3 regions of the Shewanella sp. SM32 genome follow, and region 1 is predicted to be linked to each of the others. Evidence: predicted binding sites of a transcription regulator. Region 1 holds the regulator's gene; each other region holds the start of a gene.
What was found. Region 1 encodes sigma-54, which starts transcription at its own class of promoters, with help from an activator protein. Its sites were predicted from a motif close to GTTGGCACGNNNNTNGNNT; they were not measured.
Positions count from the first base shown of each region.

Region 2: a site for sigma-54 is predicted at 2,352-2,370, ahead of flhA (flagellar biosynthesis protein FlhA). Genes of this name have one in related genera too.
Region 3: a site for sigma-54 is predicted at 1,620-1,638, ahead of L5M10_RS02150 (DUF1328 family protein). Genes of this name have one in related genera too.

Region 1 is NZ_JAKKRO010000024.1:49,539-53,735, forward strand. Features, by position in the region: gene lptA (lipopolysaccharide transport periplasmic protein LptA) at 1-459, shown strand, start outside; gene lptB (LPS export ABC transporter ATP-binding protein) at 456-1,187, shown strand; gene L5M10_RS11765 (RNA polymerase factor sigma-54) at 1,295-2,773, shown strand; gene hpf (ribosome hibernation promoting factor) at 2,802-3,089, shown strand; gene ptsN (PTS IIA-like nitrogen regulatory protein PtsN) at 3,092-3,535, shown strand; gene rapZ (RNase adapter RapZ) at 3,532-4,197, shown strand, end outside.
Region 2 is NZ_JAKKRO010000013.1:19,209-23,405, forward strand. Features, by position in the region: gene fliQ (flagellar biosynthesis protein FliQ) at 2-271, shown strand; gene fliR (flagellar biosynthetic protein FliR) at 276-1,073, shown strand; gene flhB (flagellar biosynthesis protein FlhB) at 1,092-2,222, shown strand; gene flhA (flagellar biosynthesis protein FlhA) at 2,406-4,197, shown strand, end outside.
Region 3 is NZ_JAKKRO010000003.1:119,582-123,778, forward strand. Features, by position in the region: gene pfaD (eicosapentaenoate synthase subunit PfaD) at 1-1,364, shown strand, start outside; gene L5M10_RS02150 (DUF1328 family protein) at 1,720-1,896, shown strand; gene L5M10_RS02155 (hypothetical protein) at 1,920-2,114, shown strand; gene L5M10_RS02160 (diacylglycerol kinase family protein) at 2,259-3,938, shown strand; gene L5M10_RS02165 (hypothetical protein) at 3,989-4,197, opposite strand, start outside.

The DNA.
Region 1 (4,197 bases):
AAAGCTGTGAGCCAAACTGCGGATATCAAAAACAACCAGATCATCTTCTTTGGTCCGGTGGAAGTTACCCAAGGCTCAATAAAAATCCAAGCAAATGAACTGCGTGCATTTTCCGCTGAAGGTGAAAATAGCAAAACTTTAGTCGCCACAGGCAACCCTGCTACGTATAGCCAGATATTAGACGATGGCCGTCCTGCATCGGCGAGCGCGAAAGAAATTCGTTACGATATGGCAAGCCGCACCTTAACTCTGAAAGGTATGGCGTCATTAGATCAAGCGGGTAGCCAAGTTACAGGCAATTTAATCCGCTATAACATGATTCAACAGAAATTGATGGCCGAGAGTACTGGCAGTGGTGACGATCGCGTGATCACTATTATTCAGCCAGAAAACTATCAAGATGATGCTAAATCAGATGCTCCAGCGGATAAACCTGTAAAAAAGCAGGACTCTAAATGACCCAAATCACCTTAAGAGCACAAAATCTGGCAAAAAGTTACAAGAGTCGCCAAGTGGTTAAAGACGTCAGTCTGACGGTAAAAACCGGTCAAGTCGTTGGCCTACTCGGTCCAAACGGTGCCGGTAAAACCACGACCTTTTACATGGTTGTCGGGCTAGTGAAGAGCGATAAGGGGCATATCTTTATCGACGATGATGATTTAACCGCAGATCCTATGCATCTGCGTGCCCGCAAAGGCATAGGTTACTTACCGCAGGAAGCCAGTATCTTTCGTAAGCTAACTGTTCATGACAACATCATGGCCGTACTGCAAACTCGTAAAGAACTTAAAAACGAAGAACGAGAAGAAGAACTAGAACATCTGCTCGAAGAGTTTCATATCACCCACATCCGTGACAGCCAAGGCATGTCATTGTCGGGTGGCGAACGTCGTCGCGTCGAAATTGCGCGGGCTTTAGCCGCTAATCCTAAGTTCATTTTGCTCGATGAACCGTTTGCCGGCGTCGATCCTATTTCGGTTATCGACATCAAGAAGATTATCGAACAACTCAAAAGTCGCGGCCTTGGCGTACTGATCACAGACCATAATGTCCGCGAGACATTAGATGTATGTGAACATGCTTATATTGTGAGTCACGGAAACCTGATTGCCGAAGGAACTCCAGCAGAGATCTTAGACAATCAGCAAGTTAGGGCTGTGTACTTAGGTGAACAATTCAGGCTATAGTTAATCGAGCGAAGCCAATGGAGGCAATTTATACCGCCATTGGGCTTCACTCAAAATGATAATAAGCGACCTCATCCAACAATAATAACGTAGGGATCAGCGGTAACATGAAAGCGTCACTCCAGCTCAAACTGGGTCAACAGTTAACCATGACGCCACAACTACAACAGGCTATACGTCTGTTGCAACTGTCGTCATTAGAACTGCAGCAAGAGATCCAGCAAGCATTAGATTCTAATCCCCTTCTCGAGCTGGAAGAGGATCAATTCGACGCCACTAAAACCCCTGTAAACCAAACGCTATCCGATACGGATTTCAGTGAATCTAGCACTCTGCCACCAGAAAAAGACAGCTCCACCATAGATACGGCAGAGTCGCTAACCAAAGAATCCATGCCCGATGAGCTCCCCATGGACACCACATGGGATGAAGTGTTTACCGCCTCCCCAAACTCAGGCCCCGGCGGCAGTCGTGAAGACGATATGCCCTTCCAAGGCGAGACCAGTGAAGGTTTGTACGAACACTTAGAATGGCAAAAAAACCTCACGCCGTTTTCTGAAACCGATTTAGCCATTGCCACCGCCATTATTGATGCCATCGACGATCAGGGCTATCTCACCCAAAGCACTGAAGAAATTCTCGAAGCCATGGGCAATCCTGAAGTTGAGCTTGACGAAGTCGAAGCCGTACTCAAGCGTATTCAGCATTTTGATCCCATAGGCGTTGCCGCCCGCGATTTAAGTGAATGCCTGCTGATCCAACTGTCGCATTTCGCCGCTGATACTCCCAACCTAGAAAACGCCCGTATGCTGATCAAAGATCATTTAGATCTGATCGCCGCCCGTGATTTTAGGTTATTGATGCGTAAGACTAAATTAAAAGAAGATGAATTAAGGGATGGTATAGCACTTATCCAAACCCTCAATCCTCGCCCAGGTTTGTTGATCACGCCCAATAATGACGAATACGTTATCCCAGATGTGTCTGTGTCGAAGAAAAATGGCCGCTGGGTCGTTGAGCTTAATCCTGACTGCATGCCAAAAATCAATGTAAATCAACATTATGCTTCTATGGCACGCAGTACCAAAAACCAAGCCGATAGCCAATTTATTCGCGGCCATCTGCAAGAGGCTAAATGGTTTATTAAGAGCTTAGAAAGCCGTAACGATACTTTGCTTAAAGTTGCTAATTGCATAGTGCAATATCAGCAAGGTTTCTTTGAGTATGGTGAAGAAGCCATGAAGCCTATGGTGCTTAACGATATTGCCGAAGCGGTAGAAATGCATGAGTCCACCATCTCACGGGTCACAACTCAAAAATACATGCATACCCCTAAGGGACTTTTTGAACTAAAATACTTCTTCTCTAGCCACGTCGGTACTGACGATGGTGGTGAGTGCTCATCCACAGCAATCAGAGCCTTTATAAAGAAACTGGTGGCAGCGGAAAACCAGAAAAAACCATTAAGCGATAGTAAGATGGCACAACTTCTGGCAGAACAAGGGATCAACGTAGCCCGCAGAACCATTGCGAAGTACCGAGAGGCTATGCTTATTCCACCTTCTAATCAGCGTAAAAGTTTATAACCTACAGTGGATATCGGAGGACGTTTCTATGCAAATAAACCTAAGTGGACACCATGTCGAAATTACCGAATCGTTACGTGCATATGTAGAAGAAAAGTTTTCAAAACTTGAACGCCATTTCGAACAGATCAATAATGTGCACGTTGTGCTCAATGTTGAGAAAATGCAACAGATTGCCGAAGCGAGAATAAACCTCATAGGTGGTGAAGTTTTTGCTACTTCAGAGCATGCTGACATGTATGCCGCTATAGACGCCCTGATTGACAAGCTTGACCGTCAGGTTATTAAACACAAAGAGAAGTTAACAAAACACTAATAATGGAACTTTGTACCATACTGCGGCCGGAGTGCACTACCTGCGCCACTCCGGGCAGCAAGAAAAAGGTACTGGAACTCATCAGCGACTTAGTCGCTGCCCAGTACCCGACCCTCTCATCTCAAGAGATATTCGAAAGCCTAGTGGCGCGCGAAAAGATGGGGAGCACAGGTATAGGTAACGGCATCGCCATTCCACATGGTCGACTAGCCGATATAGATCAGCCCATTGCCATACTAATTAAGTGTGAAGAGCCGATAGCATTTGATGCTATCGATAAGCAACCTGTTGATATTTTATTTGCACTACTGGTGCCTGCAGACCAATGTCAGCAGCACTTAAGTACCTTGTCTTGCATGGCCGAAAAGCTGAGCGACAAGCAAATATTAAAGCAATTACGCAAGACGCATGATGAAACGGAACTCTATCAGGTAATCACTGGATGAAACTGGTCATAGTGTCGGGCCGCTCAGGCTCAGGCAAATCTGTCGCCCTTAGGGTACTCGAAGATCTCGGCTATTATTGTGTCGATAACCTTCCCTTGCCATTGATTGGCAGTTTGCTTGAGCAACTCAAAGGCAGAAACGATCTCGTCGCCATCAGTGTCGACGTGCGTAACATGCCTGAGCAGGATAAGGTCTTAGTAAAACAACTCGCTAGCCTACCTCCAGATACTGAGTTAACGAGCTTCTTCCTTAACTCCAGCGATAAAATTCTGCTCAAGCGTTACAGCGAAACCCGCCGTTTGCATCCTTTGTCGAAGAGCCGAGTCTCTTTGCAAGAAGCGATAAAGCTGGAGGGGAAACTGCTCGAGCCTATGTCAAAACTGGTCGATCACTACATAGATACGTCGAATTTGAATATCTATGATTTAAGCGACCAAGTCAGACAAATTCTCCTTGGTAGTGTCGATAAAGAACTCGTGATCAACTTCGAGTCCTTTGGCTTTAAGCACGGAATGCCCACCGAAGCCGACTTTATGTTCGATGTGCGCTTCCTGCCCAATCCCCACTGGGAGTTGGCGCTGCGGCCATTGACTGGCTTAGATGAACCCGTAGCTGAGTTCTTAAATCGTCAACCACTGGTTAATAAGTTCATCTGGCAAATC
Region 2 (4,197 bases), on a different contig from region 1:
CATGAGTCCTGAGGCGCTAATTGATATTTTTCGTGAAGCTCTCGCTGTTATCGTTATGATGGTGTCTGCTATTGTGTTGCCTGGGCTGGGAATTGGGTTAATTGTTGCTGTGTTTCAAGCGGCGACTTCTATTAACGAGCAAACCTTAAGTTTCCTTCCGCGTTTGTTAGTGACACTTTTTGGCCTAATGTTTATGGGACATTGGTTAGTTGAAACCCTGATGGACTTTTTCATCGAGATGGTGAATCGCATTCCTCAAGTGATAGGCTAACGCGATGGAGCTGCTGCTCGATACCTTAATGCAAACCATTGCTGCTTATATTTGGCCATTGTTTCGCGTCGCGAGCATGTTGATGGTCATGGTAGTATTTGGGGCGGCAACGACACCAACTCGAGTGCGTTTATTATTGGCGATGGCAATTACCTTTGCGATAGCACCCGTTCTTCCTCCAACTCAAAATGTGGATTTATTTTCGTTAAGCGCAGTGTTCATCACGGCGCAGCAAATTATAATCGGTGTTGCCATGGGATTTGTGACTCAAATGGTGATGCAAGTCTTTGTGCTCACCGGACAGATCATTGGTATGCAGACTAGTTTAGGCTTTGCCTCTATGGTTGATCCCGGTTCTGGCCAACAAACACCCGTTATTGGTAACTTTTTTCTTTTATTGGCGACATTGATTTTCTTAGCTGTGGATGGCCATCTTTTGATGATCCGTATGCTAGTGGCAAGCTTTGAAACTTTGCCGATTTCTAATCAAGGCTTAACACTGACAAGTTATCGATCGCTGGCTGATTGGGGGTCGTATATGTTTGGTGCGGCACTCACTATGTCGATATCTGCGATTATCGCCTTGTTATTAGTCAACTTGTCCTTCGGGGTCATGACCCGCGCCGCGCCGCAATTGAATATTTTCTCTATTGGTTTTCCGATCACTATGATTGGTGGACTGTTTATTCTGTGGTTAACCCTAACACCGGTAATGGCGCACTTCGATGAAGTATGGTCGACGGCTCAAGTGCTGCTTTGCGATATGTTAGCGCTCCAATGTAACGCTGATGGCTTGATATGATGGGATTAGGAGAAGCCCATGGCTGAAGAATCAAGTGGCGAACGTACAGAGGAACCCACGGGGAGGCGTCTAGAACAGGCGCGGGAAAAAGGACAAATTGCACGTTCGAAAGAACTCGGGACTGCAGCGGTATTGATTTCGGCGGCATGTGGGTTTTATATGCTAGGCCCGAGTTTGGCCATTAGCCTAACTCGGGTGTTTGAAATTGTATTTACCATGGATAGGGCGCAAATTTTTGATACTAATGAAATGTTCAACGTGTGGGGTGTTGTTGCGAGTGAAATAGCCTGGCCCATGGCTAAAATTATGCTACTGATTGTGGTTGTTGCGTTTATTGGTAACGTCTCTCTTGGAGGAATCAATTTTTCGACCCAAGCTATGATGCCAAAAGCCAGTAAAATGAGTCCCCTTGCTGGTTTTAAACGCATGTTTGGCGTGCAGGCTCTGGTTGAGCTCACCAAAGGCATTGCTAAATTTTCGGTAGTAGCGTTTTCTGCTTATTTTTTATTAAGTTTCTATTTCAATGACATCATGTTGCTGTCTAGCGATCATCTTCCTGGTAATGTTTACCATGCATTAGATTTGTTGGTTTGGATGTTTATCCTGTTATGTTCCTCGATTTTGTTTATTGTTGTCATAGATGTGCCATTTCAACTTTGGAATCACAACAAACAACTTAAGATGACCAAACAAGAAGTAAAAGATGAGTATAAAGATACTGAAGGGAAGCCTGAAGTCAAAGGGCGAGTACGGCAGTTACAGCGCGAGTTGGCGCAGCGTCGAATGATGGCTGAAGTGCCAAATGCCGATGTGATTGTCGTTAACCCTGAGCATTTTGCCGTTGCGATTAAATACGATGTGCAGCGCTCTGCGGCTCCCTTTGTGATAGCGAAAGGTGTTGATGATGTGGCCTTTAAAATACGTGAGATTGCCCGCGCGCACAATATTGCGATTGTCTCGGCCCCACCACTTGCAAGGGCTATTTACCATACGACTAAGTTAGATCAGCAGATCCCTGAAGGTTTGTTTACTGCTGTCGCACAGATTTTGGCTTATGTATTCCAGCTGCGCCAATATCAAAAAGGACGCGGCCGTAAACCTATTCCTGTCCCACTCAATCAACCTATACCAGATGAATTGAAATATTGAACCACTAGTCTCAGATGGTAGTCATTGGCAAAGCTGATGATGTCGAGTTCATTTGTTTTTTTATGGCTAATTTTATGTATATCAATCAGTCACAGTACATATCTTTCCTTCATTAATGGCTTTAATCTTGTTGGCGCGTTTTTTGCTTCATGCTATTACACGTCAAAGTTTAGGTTATAGCGAATGGATGTTAAAGCGACTCTTGGTCAAGTAAAACAAATTAGGCTCAGCACTTTTAAAGGCATTGGCACGCCGGTGGTTGTGCTTGCTGCATTGGCCATGATTGTTTTACCTATCCCTCCATTTCTATTAGACATACTCTTTTCATTCAACATTGCGTTAGCTCTCATCGTATTGCTGGTGGCTATTTATACCGATAGACCCTTAGATTTTGCTGCCTTCCCAACTGTGTTACTGGTGGCGACGTTATTACGCCTTGCGCTCAACGTTGCCTCTACTCGTGTGGTTTTACTTGAGGGTCATAATGGCGGTGATGCCGCGGGTAAGGTGATTGAAGCCTTCGGTTCTGTGGTGATCGGTGGTAACTATGCCGTTGGTCTAGTGGTATTTATCATTTTGATTATCATCAACTTTGCGGTGGTGACTAAAGGTGCTGGTCGTATCGCAGAAGTCAGTGCCCGCTTTACCTTGGATGCTATGCCTGGTAAGCAAATGGCAATCGATGCTGACTTAAATGCTGGAACCTTAAACCAAGATCAAGCGAGAATACGCCGTGCCGAAGTGACCCGTGAAGCCGATTTCTATGGTGCGATGGACGGTGCGTCCAAATTCGTTAAAGGGGATGCGATTGCCGGTATCATGATCTTAGTGATCAACATCGTAGGTGGTTTCATCATAGGGATTGTGCAGCATGGCTTAAGTTTCTCTGAAGCGGTTGAAATTTATACCTTACTGACTATCGGTGATGGTTTAGTGGCGCAGATCCCTGGTCTATTATTGTCAATCGCCGCAGCCTTGATGGTGACTCGTCAAAACGAGTCAGGTGATATGGGCCAAATGATGATGAGTCAGATGTTTGACAGTCATAAGTCATTGGGTATCGCCGCCGGAGTCCTGTTTGTCATGGGTATTGTTCCTGGTATGCCGCACATGGCGTTTTTAAGCTTTGCCTTTATGACGGCTGGTGCAGCTTATTTTGTTTATAAACGAAATGAAAACAAACGTCTTAAAGCGCTAGAACAAGTGAAATCGGGTCCAATAGAAAGACAAGATAAAGAGCCTAAAGAGCTAGGTTGGGACGATGTACATCATGTTGACACTATTGGTCTTGAGGTTGGATATCGTTTGATCCCTCTGGTAGACAAGGGCCAAGGTGGCGAGTTACTAAGCCGTATCAAAGGCGTGCGTAAAAAGTTGTCTCAGGAACTAGGCTTCTTAGTGCCCGCGGTGCATATTCGCGATAACTTAGATTTATCGCCTAATGCGTATCGCATTTCATTAATGGGCGTCGTCGTCGGAGAGGCAGATATTCGTCATGATTGCGAATTGGCGATCAACCCTGGTCAAGTCTATGGCAAACTCGATGGTATCGAAACGCGCGATCCCGCTTTTGGCCTAGAAGCGGTATGGATCGCTCCTGAGTTACGTGAGCACGCACAAACATTAGGTTATACCGTCGTCGATGCCGCCACTGTTGTTGCAACTCATATTAGTCAATTACTCACAAATAATGCCGCTAAGTTGTTAGGCTACGAAGAAGTGCAACAACTGATGGATATGCTTGCGAAACACTCACCTAAGCTGGTTGATGGCTTTATTCCAGATATCATGCCACTAGGACATGTCGTAAAAGTGATGCAGAACCTATTAAATGAAGGGGTTTCAGTTAGAGACTTGCGTACTATAGTGCAAACTTTGTTAGAATATGGCACTAAGAGTAATGACACTGAAGTCTTGACTGCCGCTGTGCGTATCGCTTTGAAACGTATGATAGTTCAGGAAATCTCAGGCCCAG
Region 3 (4,197 bases), on a different contig from region 1:
TTCGCCGCGTACACGGGGTTAAATACGCTTACTACGCTGGCGCCATGGCCAACGGTATTGCCTCGGAAGAACTGGTTATCGCGCTAGGTCAAGCGGGCATTTTGTGTTCGTTTGGCGCGGCGGGGTTAATTCCATCCCGCGTTGAAGCGGCCATTACCCGCATTCAAGCGGCGCTTCCCAATGGTCCTTATGCTTTTAACTTAATTCACAGCCCAAGCGAGCCCGCATTAGAGCGCGGCAGCGTTGAGTTGTTTTTAAAACATAAAGTGCGCACGGTCGAAGCCTCGGCATTTTTAGGTTTAACGCCGCAAATCGTCTATTACCGCGCGGCGGGTTTGAGCCGCGACGAACATGGCGAGATAGTCATTGGCAACAAAGTCATAGCCAAAATCAGCCGCACCGAAGTCGCGACTAAGTTTATGGAGCCGGCGCCGGCCAAAATCCTCCAGCAATTAGTGAGTGACGGCCTTATCAGCCAAGACCAAATGGCGATGGCATTACTGGTGCCCATGGCAGACGACATCACAGCCGAAGCCGACTCCGGCGGCCATACCGACAATCGTCCATTAGTCACGCTATTACCGACGATTTTGGCGCTTAAAGATGAAATCCAAGCTAAGTATCAATACAAAACGCCTATCCGCGTAGGTGCTGGCGGCGGCGTCGGCACACCCGATGCAGCATTAGCCACCTTCAACATGGGCGCGGCCTTTATCGTCACAGGTTCAATCAACCAAGCCTGCGTCGAAGCGGGCGCGAGTGAACACACTCGTAAGTTACTCGCCACCACAGAAATGGCCGATGTAACTATGGCGCCTGCCGCCGATATGTTCGAAATGGGCGTGAAATTACAAGTGGTTAAGCGCGGCACTCTGTTCCCGATGCGCGCCAATAAGCTGTATGAGATCTACACCCGTTACGATTCGATTGATGCCATCCCTGCGGACGAGCGTAAAAAGCTCGAAGAGCAAGTGTTCCGTTCATCACTCGATGATATTTGGGCGGGCACTGTCGCCCACTTTAACGAGCGCGATCCTAAGCAAATCGAGCGTGCACTAGATAACCCAAAACGTAAGATGGCGCTGATTTTCCGCTGGTATTTGGGTCTGTCTAGCCGCTGGTCAAACACAGGCGAAATCGGCCGCGAAATGGATTACCAAATTTGGGCAGGCCCAGCGCTCGGCGCATTTAATGCTTGGGCGAAAGGCAGTTATTTAGATGACTATAAGGCCCGTAATGCGGTGGATTTAGCCAAACATTTAATGGTGGGCGCAGCATATCAATCCCGCATTAACTTGCTGTTATCCCAAGGCGCGAGCATTCCAGTTAGCCTGCAGCGCTGGAAACCGCTAAATCGTTTTTAAACGTATTTAGCTCCTATCATCTTGTATTATAAGATCATAATATCTTCAAGCCGACACAAACTCACAGTGTCGGCTTTTATTTGTCTTTACTTATGAACGACATCAGCTCACAGTCTTTGATTCAACGTATTAGGCTGAAACTCTTACCGAAGCTTAGGTAAAAATTGCCTACCCCTCTTTTAATTCACTCACACCATTTTAAATAAAATGATTTAAATTATATTTAAAATCAATTAACTACTTAAAATTTTTAAAGTTGGCATTAAGATCGCAATCAAGTAAGAGCCATTAGCCGTTACCTTACAAGTGACACAAACGGTCATGAGAAGGATTAATACAAGGGCAGGAGGTTATTATGCTAGGTTGGACATTAGTATTTCTAGTTGTTGCCGTGATTGCCGGGTTGTTAGGATTTGCTGGGATTGCTGGCGCAGCGGCGGGAATAGCGAAAATCATTTTCTTCATATTTATTGTGTTATTAGTGATTTCTCTGCTGATCAATACCCTTAAGGGTAAATCACCGCGACTATAATTTTTTTAGAAAAGGAGATAGATATGAAACCATTTACCCTGATGACAAGTGCAGCATTCGCATTATTACTCGCCCTAGGTTTAACGGCCTGTAGTGATAACAAAGCCGAAGACGCGGGCGAAAAAATCGATGAAGTAATGACTGATACAGGTAACGCCATCGAAGATGCCTGTGAAGAAGTCAAAGAAGGTGTTAAAGCTAAAGATACTAAGTGCTAAACAAACCTGACTTTAGGATGGCAATAGACTCGTCTACTGCCACCCTTTTAGTTTAGACTCGCTCATTTCTGCATCTCTCATCTCGACATCTATCCATTCAAGTGCAACGATTTTAACCAAGAACAATGGCATTGGAGGGCTTGCATGCTAACGAAGATCCACATCAAATATTTGTACACTGCAGGTGCAGTATTGTTAGCCTATTTTGCAGTAACAGACACTTCTCCCCTGCTCACTTTCATTTGTGCATGGACAAGTCTGTCACTGTTTTTAGTCGGTTCAGCCTATTGGTTTAATCTCGCCAGTATTTTTAGAAAACGCCAAGATGGCACTATCCCTTGGTATATTCGTTGGGGTTTTATTCCCTTTTTATTAGGCAGTCGACTCTATAACCACTGGGCCAGAAAATACGATTCAGTACCGCCCATGCAGAGGATTGATGAACATCTGTATCTCGGCTGTAGACTCTTTTCCGCAGATCTGGAAACGATTAAAGCCAATAAGATCACTGCCATTCTGGATGTCACCGCTGAATTTGATGGCTTAGATTGGTCGCAATTTGAAGATCATATCGAGTATTTAAATATTCCCATCCTCGACCATAGCGTACCGACCAGCGCCCAACTCAATCAAGCCGTTAACTGGCTGCACCGCCAAGTGCGCGCCAATAAACAGGTACTCATCCACTGTGCTATGGGTCGTGGCCGCTCAGTGCTGGTACTCGCCGCTTATTTGGTTTGTAAAGATAAACAACAGCACTTCGCCGAAGTACTGCAGCAGATAAAGCAAATTCGCAAAACCGCTGGCTTAAACAAATGGCAATTACGCGCGCTCGATCGCATGCTCAGTCAAGGGAAAATTAACATCCACAAAGTGGCGTGGATTATCGCCAACCCAGTCTCTGGTGGCGGGAAATGGCAAGAATACAGCGAGCAAATCAAAGATGAACTCAAAGCCTATTTTGACCTGACTTTAAAACTCACAACAGCAGACGAAACTGCAAATATCTTCGCCGAGCAAGCCCGTAATGCAGGCGCTGATATCATTATCGCCTGTGGTGGCGATGGTACTGTGACTGAAGTGGCCTCTCAAATCGTTGATACGGATATCGTCTTAGGCATCATTCCTCTTGGCACAACTAATGCCCTCAGCCATGCCCTCTTTGGTTTAGGCAGTAAGCTTATTCCTATCTCTCAGGCGCTGGATAATATTATTCAAGGGCATTGCCAAGCCATTGATACCGCGCGTTGTAATGAGGCGTTAGTGTTGTTGCTTGTGGGCATAGGGTTTGAGCAACAAATGATTGAATCCGCAAACCGTGAGCGTAAAAATGCCCTCGGCCAGTTTGCCTACCTCGATGGCTTATGGCGCGCAGTGAATGCCGATATCACTTTAACCATCCAGCTCAGCTTAGATGATGCAAAACCCACAACATTGACGACCCATAGCCTAATCGTTGCCAATGCCGCACCGTTTACCAGCGTGTTGGCGCAGGGCGATGGCGAACCAAACATGACCGACGGTTTGCTCGACATTACTTGGTTGGATGCTGGCGATGAACCCAAAGAGCAGTTGCTTAGCCTCGCTGAATTAGCGATTGCAGGATGGGTAAAAGAAGGCAATAAAAATGTGCGAGATCAACAAGCGAGTGCAAGTAAAGTCCATCATGCCCATGCTAAAAAGGTCACCATCAGCAGCCAGCCTAAGTGTAAATATGTGATTGATGGTGAAGTATTTGAGCCAGCGGATCTCACTATTGAAGTCCAGCCAGCATCTCTTAAAGTGTTTGTTCCTTATCAGGAAACCACAGAGCAAGATGAGTGATCGTTGTGGAGGACATCCAGCCTAACTTTTTAGGCTGGATGACTGGGCATTTATAGAACGAACAAAAAATATAAAATATTCAACAAAATAAATATAACCAGCAGAACCAGTACCCGCATGAAATTAAATTCACTACCTTTGGGAAGTGATTTTTGAGTGGTGTTACTAAAATCCTGAAATTTACAGTCTATTGCCTGCGCACATTGCTGTAGAACTTGTTGTAATTCCTTTCTATCAGTACTGTCACCCAATATCAATT